Regions from separate parts of the Clostridium sp. TJA032 genome, predicted to be linked through region 1. Evidence: a T-box and tRNA genes for the amino acid it is inferred to sense, from the RefSeq annotation. Region 1 holds a T-box; the other regions hold tRNA genes.
What was found. A T-box is a leader RNA that pairs with one kind of tRNA and senses whether it is charged. The one in region 1 lies ahead of AC4FRL_RS05625 (valine--tRNA ligase), so its partner is inferred to be a tRNA-Val.
Positions count from the first base shown of each region.

Region 2: it has a tRNA-Val gene. The T-box ahead of AC4FRL_RS05625 (valine--tRNA ligase) is inferred to sense a tRNA for this amino acid. The anticodon was not compared.
Region 3: it has a tRNA-Val gene. The T-box ahead of AC4FRL_RS05625 (valine--tRNA ligase) is inferred to sense a tRNA for this amino acid. The anticodon was not compared.

Region 1 is NZ_JBZEFB010000001.1:1,209,763-1,213,030, reverse strand. It holds gene AC4FRL_RS05635 (transglutaminase-like domain-containing protein) at 1-830, shown strand, start outside; gene AC4FRL_RS05630 (tetratricopeptide repeat protein) at 900-1,250, opposite strand; T-box leader at 1,446-1,662, shown strand; gene AC4FRL_RS05625 (valine--tRNA ligase) at 1,787-3,268, shown strand, end outside.
Region 2 is NZ_JBZEFB010000004.1:167,022-170,289, reverse strand. It holds gene AC4FRL_RS10240 (BaiN/RdsA family NAD(P)/FAD-dependent oxidoreductase) at 1-928, opposite strand, end outside; gene AC4FRL_RS10235 (hypothetical protein) at 1,121-1,675, shown strand; tRNA gene AC4FRL_RS10230 (tRNA-Glu) at 1,887-1,961, shown strand; tRNA gene AC4FRL_RS10225 (tRNA-Val) at 1,966-2,041, shown strand; tRNA gene AC4FRL_RS10220 (tRNA-Asp) at 2,055-2,131, shown strand; tRNA gene AC4FRL_RS10215 (tRNA-Glu) at 2,139-2,213, shown strand; tRNA gene AC4FRL_RS10210 (tRNA-Val) at 2,220-2,295, shown strand; tRNA gene AC4FRL_RS10205 (tRNA-Asp) at 2,310-2,386, shown strand; tRNA gene AC4FRL_RS10200 (tRNA-Glu) at 2,392-2,466, shown strand; tRNA gene AC4FRL_RS10195 (tRNA-Val) at 2,473-2,548, shown strand; tRNA gene AC4FRL_RS10190 (tRNA-Asp) at 2,561-2,637, shown strand; tRNA gene AC4FRL_RS10185 (tRNA-Thr) at 2,641-2,716, shown strand; gene AC4FRL_RS10180 (ATP-binding protein) at 2,829-3,268, opposite strand, start outside.
Region 3 is NZ_JBZEFB010000001.1:1,475,753-1,479,020, reverse strand. It holds gene mreB (rod shape-determining protein MreB) at 1-306, shown strand, start outside; gene yyaC (spore protease YyaC) at 344-871, opposite strand; gene AC4FRL_RS06840 (hypothetical protein) at 1,030-1,668, shown strand; tRNA gene AC4FRL_RS06835 (tRNA-Thr) at 1,828-1,903, shown strand; tRNA gene AC4FRL_RS06830 (tRNA-Tyr) at 1,909-1,994, shown strand; tRNA gene AC4FRL_RS06825 (tRNA-Val) at 1,999-2,074, shown strand; tRNA gene AC4FRL_RS06820 (tRNA-Thr) at 2,097-2,172, shown strand; tRNA gene AC4FRL_RS06815 (tRNA-Tyr) at 2,178-2,263, shown strand; tRNA gene AC4FRL_RS06810 (tRNA-Thr) at 2,287-2,362, shown strand; tRNA gene AC4FRL_RS06805 (tRNA-Tyr) at 2,368-2,453, shown strand; SAM riboswitch class I at 2,526-2,630, shown strand; gene metK (methionine adenosyltransferase) at 2,862-3,268, shown strand, end outside.

The DNA of each region.
Region 1 (3,268 bases):
TTATAAATCCAATTCTTAAAATAATAAAAAGAATGGAAGCTAAAAAGGGTGAAAGATTTGGTAAGTTTGCTTCACTTATATTAAGCATACCAAAGGCTATTTTTTACATGTTAGTAGTTTCTTTAGTATTAGTTATATTAGGAAGTAGAGGATATTTAGGAAATAAAGTAGAAAATTATACCTTATCTTCAAAGGCTTATAAAATAATAAGTAACAATAAGTATTACAAAGCTTTAAATAAAGATTATGAAACTTTTTATAAGGATTATGAGAATAAGGTAGATGAAAAGGAACAGGCTAGAGAAAAAGAAGAAAAAGAAGAGTATGTTAAAGAACAAAACAAAAATATTGTTTATATTTATAATGGAGTAACTTTAGATGAAGGAATAAAGTCTAATGAAGCTATTAAAGAAAAGGCTTTAGAGATTACTAAGGGAGCAAAAACAGATAGAGAAAAAGCTAAAAGAATATATAGATATGTAAGTGAAAGTATTACCTATGATGATGAAAAGGCAGCAAATATAGGAAAAGATACATCTAAATATAAATCAGGAGCAATTGAGGCCTTTGAAAGCAAAAAGGGAATCTGCTTTGATTATGCATGTCTTTATGTTGCAATGGCTAGAGATGTAGGGCTTAAGGTTAGATTATTAACAGGAGAAGCTTTTAATGGAAAAGAGTGGGGACCACATGCCTGGAATGAAGTTTATTTAGAGAATGAAAATAAATGGATAACAGTAGACCCTACCTTTGGAGATGTAGGAAATTATTTTGATAGCAGAAGAAATGAAAGCACTCATAGAGATGGGAAAATCGTAGGAGAGTGGTAATATAAAAATAAAACTCACAAATTATTAATTAAAAAAGTATTTGTGAGTTTTATTTTATGTAAAAAATTTTTATTTAGATATTTTGTTTAAAATTAAATTTATAGCTCTTTCACAATCAGAATCTTTATTATCTAAGGCCCAAGCCAAATTAAAATATCTTAAGGCTTTTGAGTTATTATTAATCATTGAATAGCAGTAAGCTAAGTTAAAGAAATATTTAGAGTCCTTATTAAGTTCTAAAGCTTTATTTAGCATATCTATAGCTTTTTCATATTGTTTTAACTTTATATAGCAAACTCCAGAATTATAATAACTATGACACTTACATTCATCATTATCTAGAGCTTTTTTGTAATAATTTATGGCATCTGAATAGTTTTTAGTGTTATATAATTCATTTCCCTTTGAAAAGTTGTTCATTTTTACCTCCAATTAAGTATATATATTTAATTATTAACCTATTTAGCCATAATATTCATAATAAATAATAATTATAAATTAAATAACTATGTTTATTTAAATATTAAATCTTTTAAAGTTTAGCTTATATTTAAGCTTCTTTACTTGACATAAGTTAAAATAATGGTATAAGATATATCTATAATTTAAATAAGCTTATAAACAGAGATAAAGAGGAGTAAAGATAGGAAGAACTTTAAGAGAGGAAATCCCTAGGCTGTAAGATTTCTAAGTTTGATATCTTGAAGGTAGCTTTTGAGTTTCTTTGATGAAAAGATTAAAGTAATCAAAGACGGCATAAATTCAGTCGTTAATTTTAGAGAGCCCTTTTAATGAGGGAAAAAAGGTGGTACCGCGAGTTTTCGTCCTTTTAAGGATGGGGACTTTTTTTATTGCCTAAAAATATTATTAATTTGTTAAAAGATGTTTCAAGATAGTTTTTGAAATGTTTTATATAAATACATAAAATGTGTTTAAATTTTAAGGAGGTTAGTCTAATGGATAATAAAAATATTTCTACAACGTATAATCCTAAAGAGTTTGAAGAAAGACTTTATAGCACTTGGCAAGAGAAAAAGTATTTTACTCCTATAGTAGATAAGAGTAAAAAACCTTATACTATAATAATGCCACCACCAAATATAACTGGTAAATTACACTTAGGTCATGCACTTGATAATACACTTCAAGATATGCTTATAAGATTTAAGAGAATGCAAGGATATTGTACTTTATGGTTACCAGGAGAAGACCATGCTAGTATAGCAACAGAAGTTAAAGTTGAGAATGAACTTTTAAAAGAAGGTCTTTATAAGAAAGAAATGGGAAGAGAAGCTTTCTTAGAAAAAGTTTGGGAATGGACAGATGAGTATAGAGAAAGAATAAGAGAGCAACTTAAAAAAATGGGATGTTCAGCTGACTTTACAAGAGAAGCATTCACAATGGATGATAGATTAAGTAAGGCAGTAAGACATGTATTTGTTAAGTTATATAAAGAAGGTTTAATATACCAAGGAAATAGAATAACTAACTGGTGTCCTAAGTGTCAAACAGCTTTATCAGATGCTGAAATAGAGTATGAAGAAAAAGAAGGCAATTTCTGGCATATTAAATATCCAGTAGTTGGTTCTGAAGAGTTTTTAGAAATAGCTACAACTAGACCAGAAACTTTACTTGGAGATAGTGCTGTAGCTGTTAATCCACAGGATGAAAGATATGCACATTTAGTAGGTAAAATGTTAAAGTTACCTTTAACTGATAGAGAAATACCTGTAATTGCAGATGATTATGTAGATGTAGAATTTGGAACAGGAGCAGTTAAAATAACACCTGCACACGACCCTAATGACTTTGAAGTTGGTAAAAGACATAACTTACCACAAATAAGGGTTATGGATGATAGCGGTATAATAAATCATTTAGGTGGAAAATACAAAGGCTTAGATAGATATGAAGCTAGAAAACAAATGGTTTCAGATTTAGAGGAATTAGGATTATTAGTTAAGGTAAAACCTCATACTCATAATGTTGGTACTCATGATAGATGTGGTACTGTTGTTGAGCCAATTATATCAAAACAATGGTATGTAAAAATGCAATCATTAGCAGACCCTGCTATAGCAGTTGTTAGAAATAAAGGAACTAAGTTTGTTCCAGAAAGATTTGAAAAGACTTACTTCAACTGGATGGAAAATATCCAAGATTGGTGTATTTCAAGACAATTATGGTGGGGACATAGAATACCAGTATTCTACTGTAAAGATTGTGGAGAAATAATGGTTGAATTAGAAGACCCAACTAAATGTTGTAATTGTGGTTCAGAGAATATAGAACAAGATAAAGATGTTTTAGATACTTGGTTTAGTTCAGCACTATGGCCTTTCTCAACTTTAGGATGGCCAGATAGAACTGAAGATTTAGAGTTTTTCTATCCAACATCAACATTAGTTACAGGATATGATATAATATTCTTCTGGGTT
Region 2 (3,268 bases), on a different contig from region 1:
CAGGTATCATTTTTTTATTAATAATACCTATAAGAGAATTTATAACTTCTCTACAAGAGAATATAGCAAAATGCCCTTCAAGAAAATCTTCTAGTTCTTTTAAAGATTTATCAGGCATCATATCAACAATTATTTTAACATCTTTTCCTTTAAAACAACCTAAAGATGCTTCTCTAGATATTTGTAATATTGGAGGGCCAGAGATTCCGTAGTCTGTAAAAAGAATTTCTCCAAATTCTTTTCTAATACTTTCACCATTACATAAAACTTCAGCATATCCATTAAATTTTATTCCAGATAAAGCTTTAAGTTTATTATGAGATAATTTTAACTGCACTATAGCTGGATTAGGTTCAATAATAGAATGACCAAAATTTTTAGCAAGATTATATGCAGAACCATCTGAACCAGTTTTAGGGGCGGATTTTCCTCCACAAGCCATTATTAATTTTTTGCACTTAATCACAGGAGATTCTTCATTTCCTGTGGATAATTTAAATTTCCCCTTTGCTTTACTTATAGATTTTACTTTATAGGAAGTGTAAATAGGTATTTCTCTTTCTTCTAAAGCCATTTTTAAAATATCTAAAACAGAAGAGGCCTGAAGCGATTGTGGATAATTTTTACCTTTTTCAAGTTCTACAAAAGGCAATCCTAAATTAAGAAAAAATGCTTTAGTATCTTCTACAGAAAATTTATCTAAAGTTTTTATAAAAAATCCATCATTTTCACTATGAAAATTTTTATAAGGGAAACTAATTAAAGAATTTGTTATATTACATCTTCCATTTCCAGTAGTAAGAATTTTCTTACCGACTCTATCAGTTCCTTCAACTATAGCAACATCTAAACCAAAATCTTTAGCTGTAATTGCAGCTGTCATACCAGAGGCTCCACCTCCTAAAATAACTACATCATGATATATCATAATTTTAAAATTCTCCTTTCTAAGTTTATCTATTAATAATCAAATAATTTTAAAATTTATTATATTTTTTATCATAACATTTCTAAACTTGAATTGTATCACATTTAAGTGTTTATAGATACTTAAAGAGAAAAAATGAAAGGTAATATTATTTTATTTGGTGAGAAATAATATTACAGGAGGTGTTTATTTATGAAATTTAAAATTACAAATGAAATCTTAGAAGGATATAATACAGAATTAAAAATAAGAAGAATGAATTATGACCAAGTTGTAGTAGATTATAATAATAATTCAGGAATAAAAACATTTAAAATGATTGATGGAGAATTAGTTTCAGAGGGAGAGGTTGATGAGATAATTAAAAAACATACTGATTTGTTAAAAATAAAAATAAATAGAGGTACTTCAGCTTTATTTTATAAAGGGATAATAGATTCTATAGAGGAAGCTATAGAAGAGGTAAATTCTTTAGTGGTTTTAAATGATTTTACTAAAATAACAAGTAGAAAGGGCTTTTGGGATAAAGATATACTTGTGTATTTAAATGGGAGATATCCCATAAAAATTGAAGCAAGTGGAAGAAATTTTAAAGAAAATAGCTATAAATTTAATATAAAGGTTCTAGAAGATACAGAATTCATTGAAATGTGCTATTTTAATATAGAAAAATTAAATAATCAAATAAATTGGAGAGAAAGACAATTAAGTATATATAAAAAAATAGTCAAAAAAATAGAAAAATAGAGTAATTTTGAGTAAAATAGAGAAATTGAAAAATAATTTTATTAAATAGCTATAAATAGCTTAAAATAACTAAAAAAACTGTTGACATAACTTTAATTTTTGGGTATTATAGACCTTGTCAGGTCGCCAAGAGCGAAAGACAAAAACAAAATAAACAAATTTAGTTTAAAGCTAAAACTGGTCAAAATGATGTGGTTTTAAGAGTTAATGTGGCCCCTTGGTCAAGCGGTTAAGACACCACCCTTTCACGGTGGTAACAGGGGTTCGATTCCCCTAGGGGTCACCAACATGGTCGCATAGCTCAGCTGGGAGAGCACCTGCCTTACAAGCAGGGGGTCACAGGTTCGATCCCTGTTGCGACCACCATAAAACTTTTAATGGCTCAGTAGCTCAGTTGGTTAGAGTGCCGGCCTGTCACGCCGGAGGTCGAGGGTTCGAGCCCCTTCTGAGTCGCCACATTTTTGGCCCCTTGGTCAAGCGGTTAAGACACCACCCTTTCACGGTGGTAACAGGGGTTCGATTCCCCTAGGGGTCACCATATTACGGTCGCATAGCTCAGCTGGGAGAGCACCTGCCTTACAAGCAGGGGGTCACAGGTTCGATCCCTGTTGCGACCACCATAAAAGTTTTTAATGGCTCAGTAGCTCAGTTGGTTAGAGTGCCGGCCTGTCACGCCGGAGGTCGAGGGTTCGAGCCCCTTCTGAGTCGCCAGTTTTGGCCCCTTGGTCAAGCGGTTAAGACACCACCCTTTCACGGTGGTAACAGGGGTTCGATTCCCCTAGGGGTCACCATATTACGGTCGCATAGCTCAGCTGGGAGAGCACCTGCCTTACAAGCAGGGGGTCACAGGTTCGATCCCTGTTGCGACCACCATAAACTTTTAATGGCTCAGTAGCTCAGTTGGTTAGAGTGCCGGCCTGTCACGCCGGAGGTCGAGGGTTCGAGCCCCTTCTGAGTCGCCATATGCTGGTGTGGCTCAATTGGCAGAGCAGCTGACTTGTAATCAGCAGGTTATCGGTTCAAGTCCGATCATCAGCTCCAAATTGAACTTCAGTTTAACTGAAGTTCTTTTTTTATTCTGTAATAGAATAAAAGTTTAATTTATTTATGCTAAAAATGCACCTTATCTTTTAAGGAAGATAAGGTGCATTTTTTATTTTTTATTTTTTAGTTTTTTAGTTTTTCTTATGTCTACACCATAAGTTTTAAATGGAGTAAAATTACCTATAATTCTAGACATTATTCTTTCAGCATAATACTGGCTTAATTCTTCGACATTTAAGTTAGTTGATATAATCATTTTTTTATTTAATAGTAATTTTTTATTTAATATAGAAAATAATTCTGTAGTAGAAAAGTCAGTAATTTGTTCACTACCTAAATCGTCTATAATTAATAAATCACAATTAATTAATAAATCTTCTAACTCTGAATTATTATTAAATCTTATATCTTTGAGATTTTGCATTAATTCATCTGCTGTTCTATAGACTACAAAGAATCCATTATCTAATAAATATTTAGAAATACAATACGTGATAAATGTTTTTCCTGTACCAGGTTTACCATATAAAAAAAGATTTTTATTATGTA
Region 3 (3,268 bases), 270 kb from region 1:
AGTGATGAGCTTAGAATGGCTTTAAAAGATGAAGTTAGCACAATTGGAGAGGCAGTTCATTCTGTTCTTGAAAAAACACCACCAGAATTAGCAGCAGACATAATAGAAGAAGGAATTCTTATGACTGGTGGAGGAGCTTTATTAAATGGACTTGATAGATTTATTGAGGAAAGGACAGGCATTAAGGTTAAAGTAGCAGATGATGCTATAAAATGCGTTGCAGAGGGTACTGGTAAGGTATTAAAGACATTTGAAAAATTAAATATAAGTATGGATAATTTAGAAGTTAAATTGATAGACGAATAAAATTAACTACATATCTCTTAGATTAAGAGATATGTAGTTAATTTTTTTTATTTAAGTTATAGGCTGTAACTAAAGAATCTGCTATAACTTTAGACATATCTAATATAAAATTTAATCTAATAGGTCTAGAAGTAAATGATTCTATATTCTCAGAAGAATCTACTATAGCTATTATAGAAATATTTCCAACACTTCTTAAAGTTTTTCCAACACCTTTTCCAGGATATATTGGCTTAGTTCTAACATGAATTTCTCCAATAGAATTTGCATCACCTAAGCAAGCATCAATTGCTAGTATTTTATGATTAGGATATGCTTTTGAAATTTTATCTATTTCAGTATCTAAATTTAAGGCGTGAATTGGAGATTTTAAAGTTCCAAAAACCTTTAAAGGAAAAGATTTTTCTTTTAATAATGTACCAACCATAGGGCCAAGACAATCACCAATACATTTATCTGTTCCTATACATACTATAATTGTTTTTTCATCTATATGATTTTTAAGGAAATTAGAAATTTTATAATATGATAAGTTATTTTTATAGTAAATTTTCACTTTTTCCAAGGTATCACTATGTCAAAGGCTTAAAACTAGTTTGACATACTCCTTTCTTAATATTTTAAGTTTCTATCAGTTAATTATATGAAGGAAAAAATAGAAATATTAAATCAAGTATAAAAATATTTTATGTGGAAATTATTAAAGAGGAGGTGAAGAAATTTATGAGTAGAAAAGTTTTAAGTATTTTAGTAATAACTTTAACTATTATAACTTTAGGAGTTATTATAAATATTCCGAAGGTAAATAAAGAAAAAATAAAATTGAAAAAAGAAAGTTTAGTACTTAATGAAAATAATAATTTCAATAAAGAAAAAGTAGAAAAAGCACCTTTAAACGAAGAAAAAGTAATTTTGCCAAGTAAAGAAAAAAGTAATATAGAAAAAGATAATTTTATTAAAAAAGATGAAAATAATAAAGTAGAAGAAAATGATAAAAAAGAATTAGAAATAAATAAAGATTCAAATAAAGTTAATGAATTTAAAAATAGTAGTTCAAAGGAAAAAAATAATTCCTTAAAAGAAAATAAAAAGGAAAATATAAAGCTTTTTAAAGTTGATAAGTACTCTATTCCAAGTAAGATAAGTAAGAAGGATAAATTTAAATTATTAAAATTATCTAAGGAGTTATCTATAGATGACTATAAAACTTTATTAAAGCACATAAAAAGAACAGATGAGTTAGAGGCAGCTATTGATATATTTAAAATACTTCAAGAGAAGCTATCCTATAAAGATTTTGAGTATGTAAAAGAATTATTAAATCCTTTTATAAATATATCGCTAATAGAAGAAAAAATATAAGTTAAAAAAGAAGTAAATTGGAGAAAAAAAGAGTAATTTAAAAATAAATTAACATAATATCTTTAAATGGCTTAAAATTGAGTTTGAAATAAAAAGCATAACAATATATACTAAGTCTTGTCGATTGGCGATGAGCCAAGAGATAGAAGTTAAAAATACGCTGGTGTGGCTCAATTGGCAGAGCAGCTGACTTGTAATCAGCAGGTTATCGGTTCAAGTCCGATCATCAGCTCCATAAGTGGTGGAATTCCCGAGTGGCCAAAGGGGGCAGACTGTAAATCTGTTGTCGGACGACTTCGAAGGTTCGAATCCTTCTTCCACCACCAATAAGGTCGCATAGCTCAGCTGGGAGAGCACCTGCCTTACAAGCAGGGGGTCACAGGTTCGATCCCTGTTGCGACCACCATTAAAAATAAAATAATAAATACGCTGGTGTGGCTCAATTGGCAGAGCAGCTGACTTGTAATCAGCAGGTTATCGGTTCAAGTCCGATCATCAGCTCCATAAGTGGTGGAATTCCCGAGTGGCCAAAGGGGGCAGACTGTAAATCTGTTGTCGGACGACTTCGAAGGTTCGAATCCTTCTTCCACCACCAATTAAAAAATAAAATATAAATATGCTGGTGTGGCTCAATTGGCAGAGCAGCTGACTTGTAATCAGCAGGTTATCGGTTCAAGTCCGATCATCAGCTCCAAATGTGGTGGAATTCCCGAGTGGCCAAAGGGGGCAGACTGTAAATCTGTTGTCGGACGACTTCGAAGGTTCGAATCCTTCTTCCACCACCAGCAAGAGACACTTAATTTAGTGTCTCTTTGTTAAAATAATATATTTAAAATAGAATATTTAGTATTTATATACTCTTATCCAGAGAGGTGGAGGGAAACAGGCCCTATGAAACCCGGCAACCAGTGAAATTCACTAAGGTGCCAATTCCGGTAAAGAAATTCTTTACAAGATGAGAGAAGATAAATTTAGTGTATAACTAAAATCTCTTCTTAAGTCTTTAAGAAGAGATTTTTTTATTAAAATCATTTTAAAGGCGCGCATTAAGATGATTTTAATAAACAAAAAATATATTATTTTAAGTCGTGGGAAGATAATAAATATTACTTGTTGAATATATAGGGTTGGATAAATAAAAAATGAAAGGGGTGAATTAGCTATCTTAATATAAGTGTAAGATAGCCTAAATCATGAGAAGATTATTTACATCAGAATCAGTTACTGAAGGACATCCAGATAAAATTTGTGACCAAATTTCAGATGCAGTTTTAGATGCTATATTTGAAAAAGATCCAAATGCAAGAGTTGCTTGTGAAACAGCTGTTACTACAGGATTAGTAGTTGTAATGGGAGAAATAACAACAAACTGTTATGTTGATATTCCTAAAATAGCTAGAGAAACTATAAAAAATATAGGATATGATAGAGCTAAATATGGATTTGACTGTGAAACTTGTTCAGTTATGACTACAATAGATGAGCAATCATCAGATATCGCTATGGGTGTTGATGAAGCTTTAGAATCAAGAGCAGGAGAAAAAATTGATATAGATGCAGTAGGTGCAGGAGACCAAGGAATGATGTTTGGTTTTGCTAC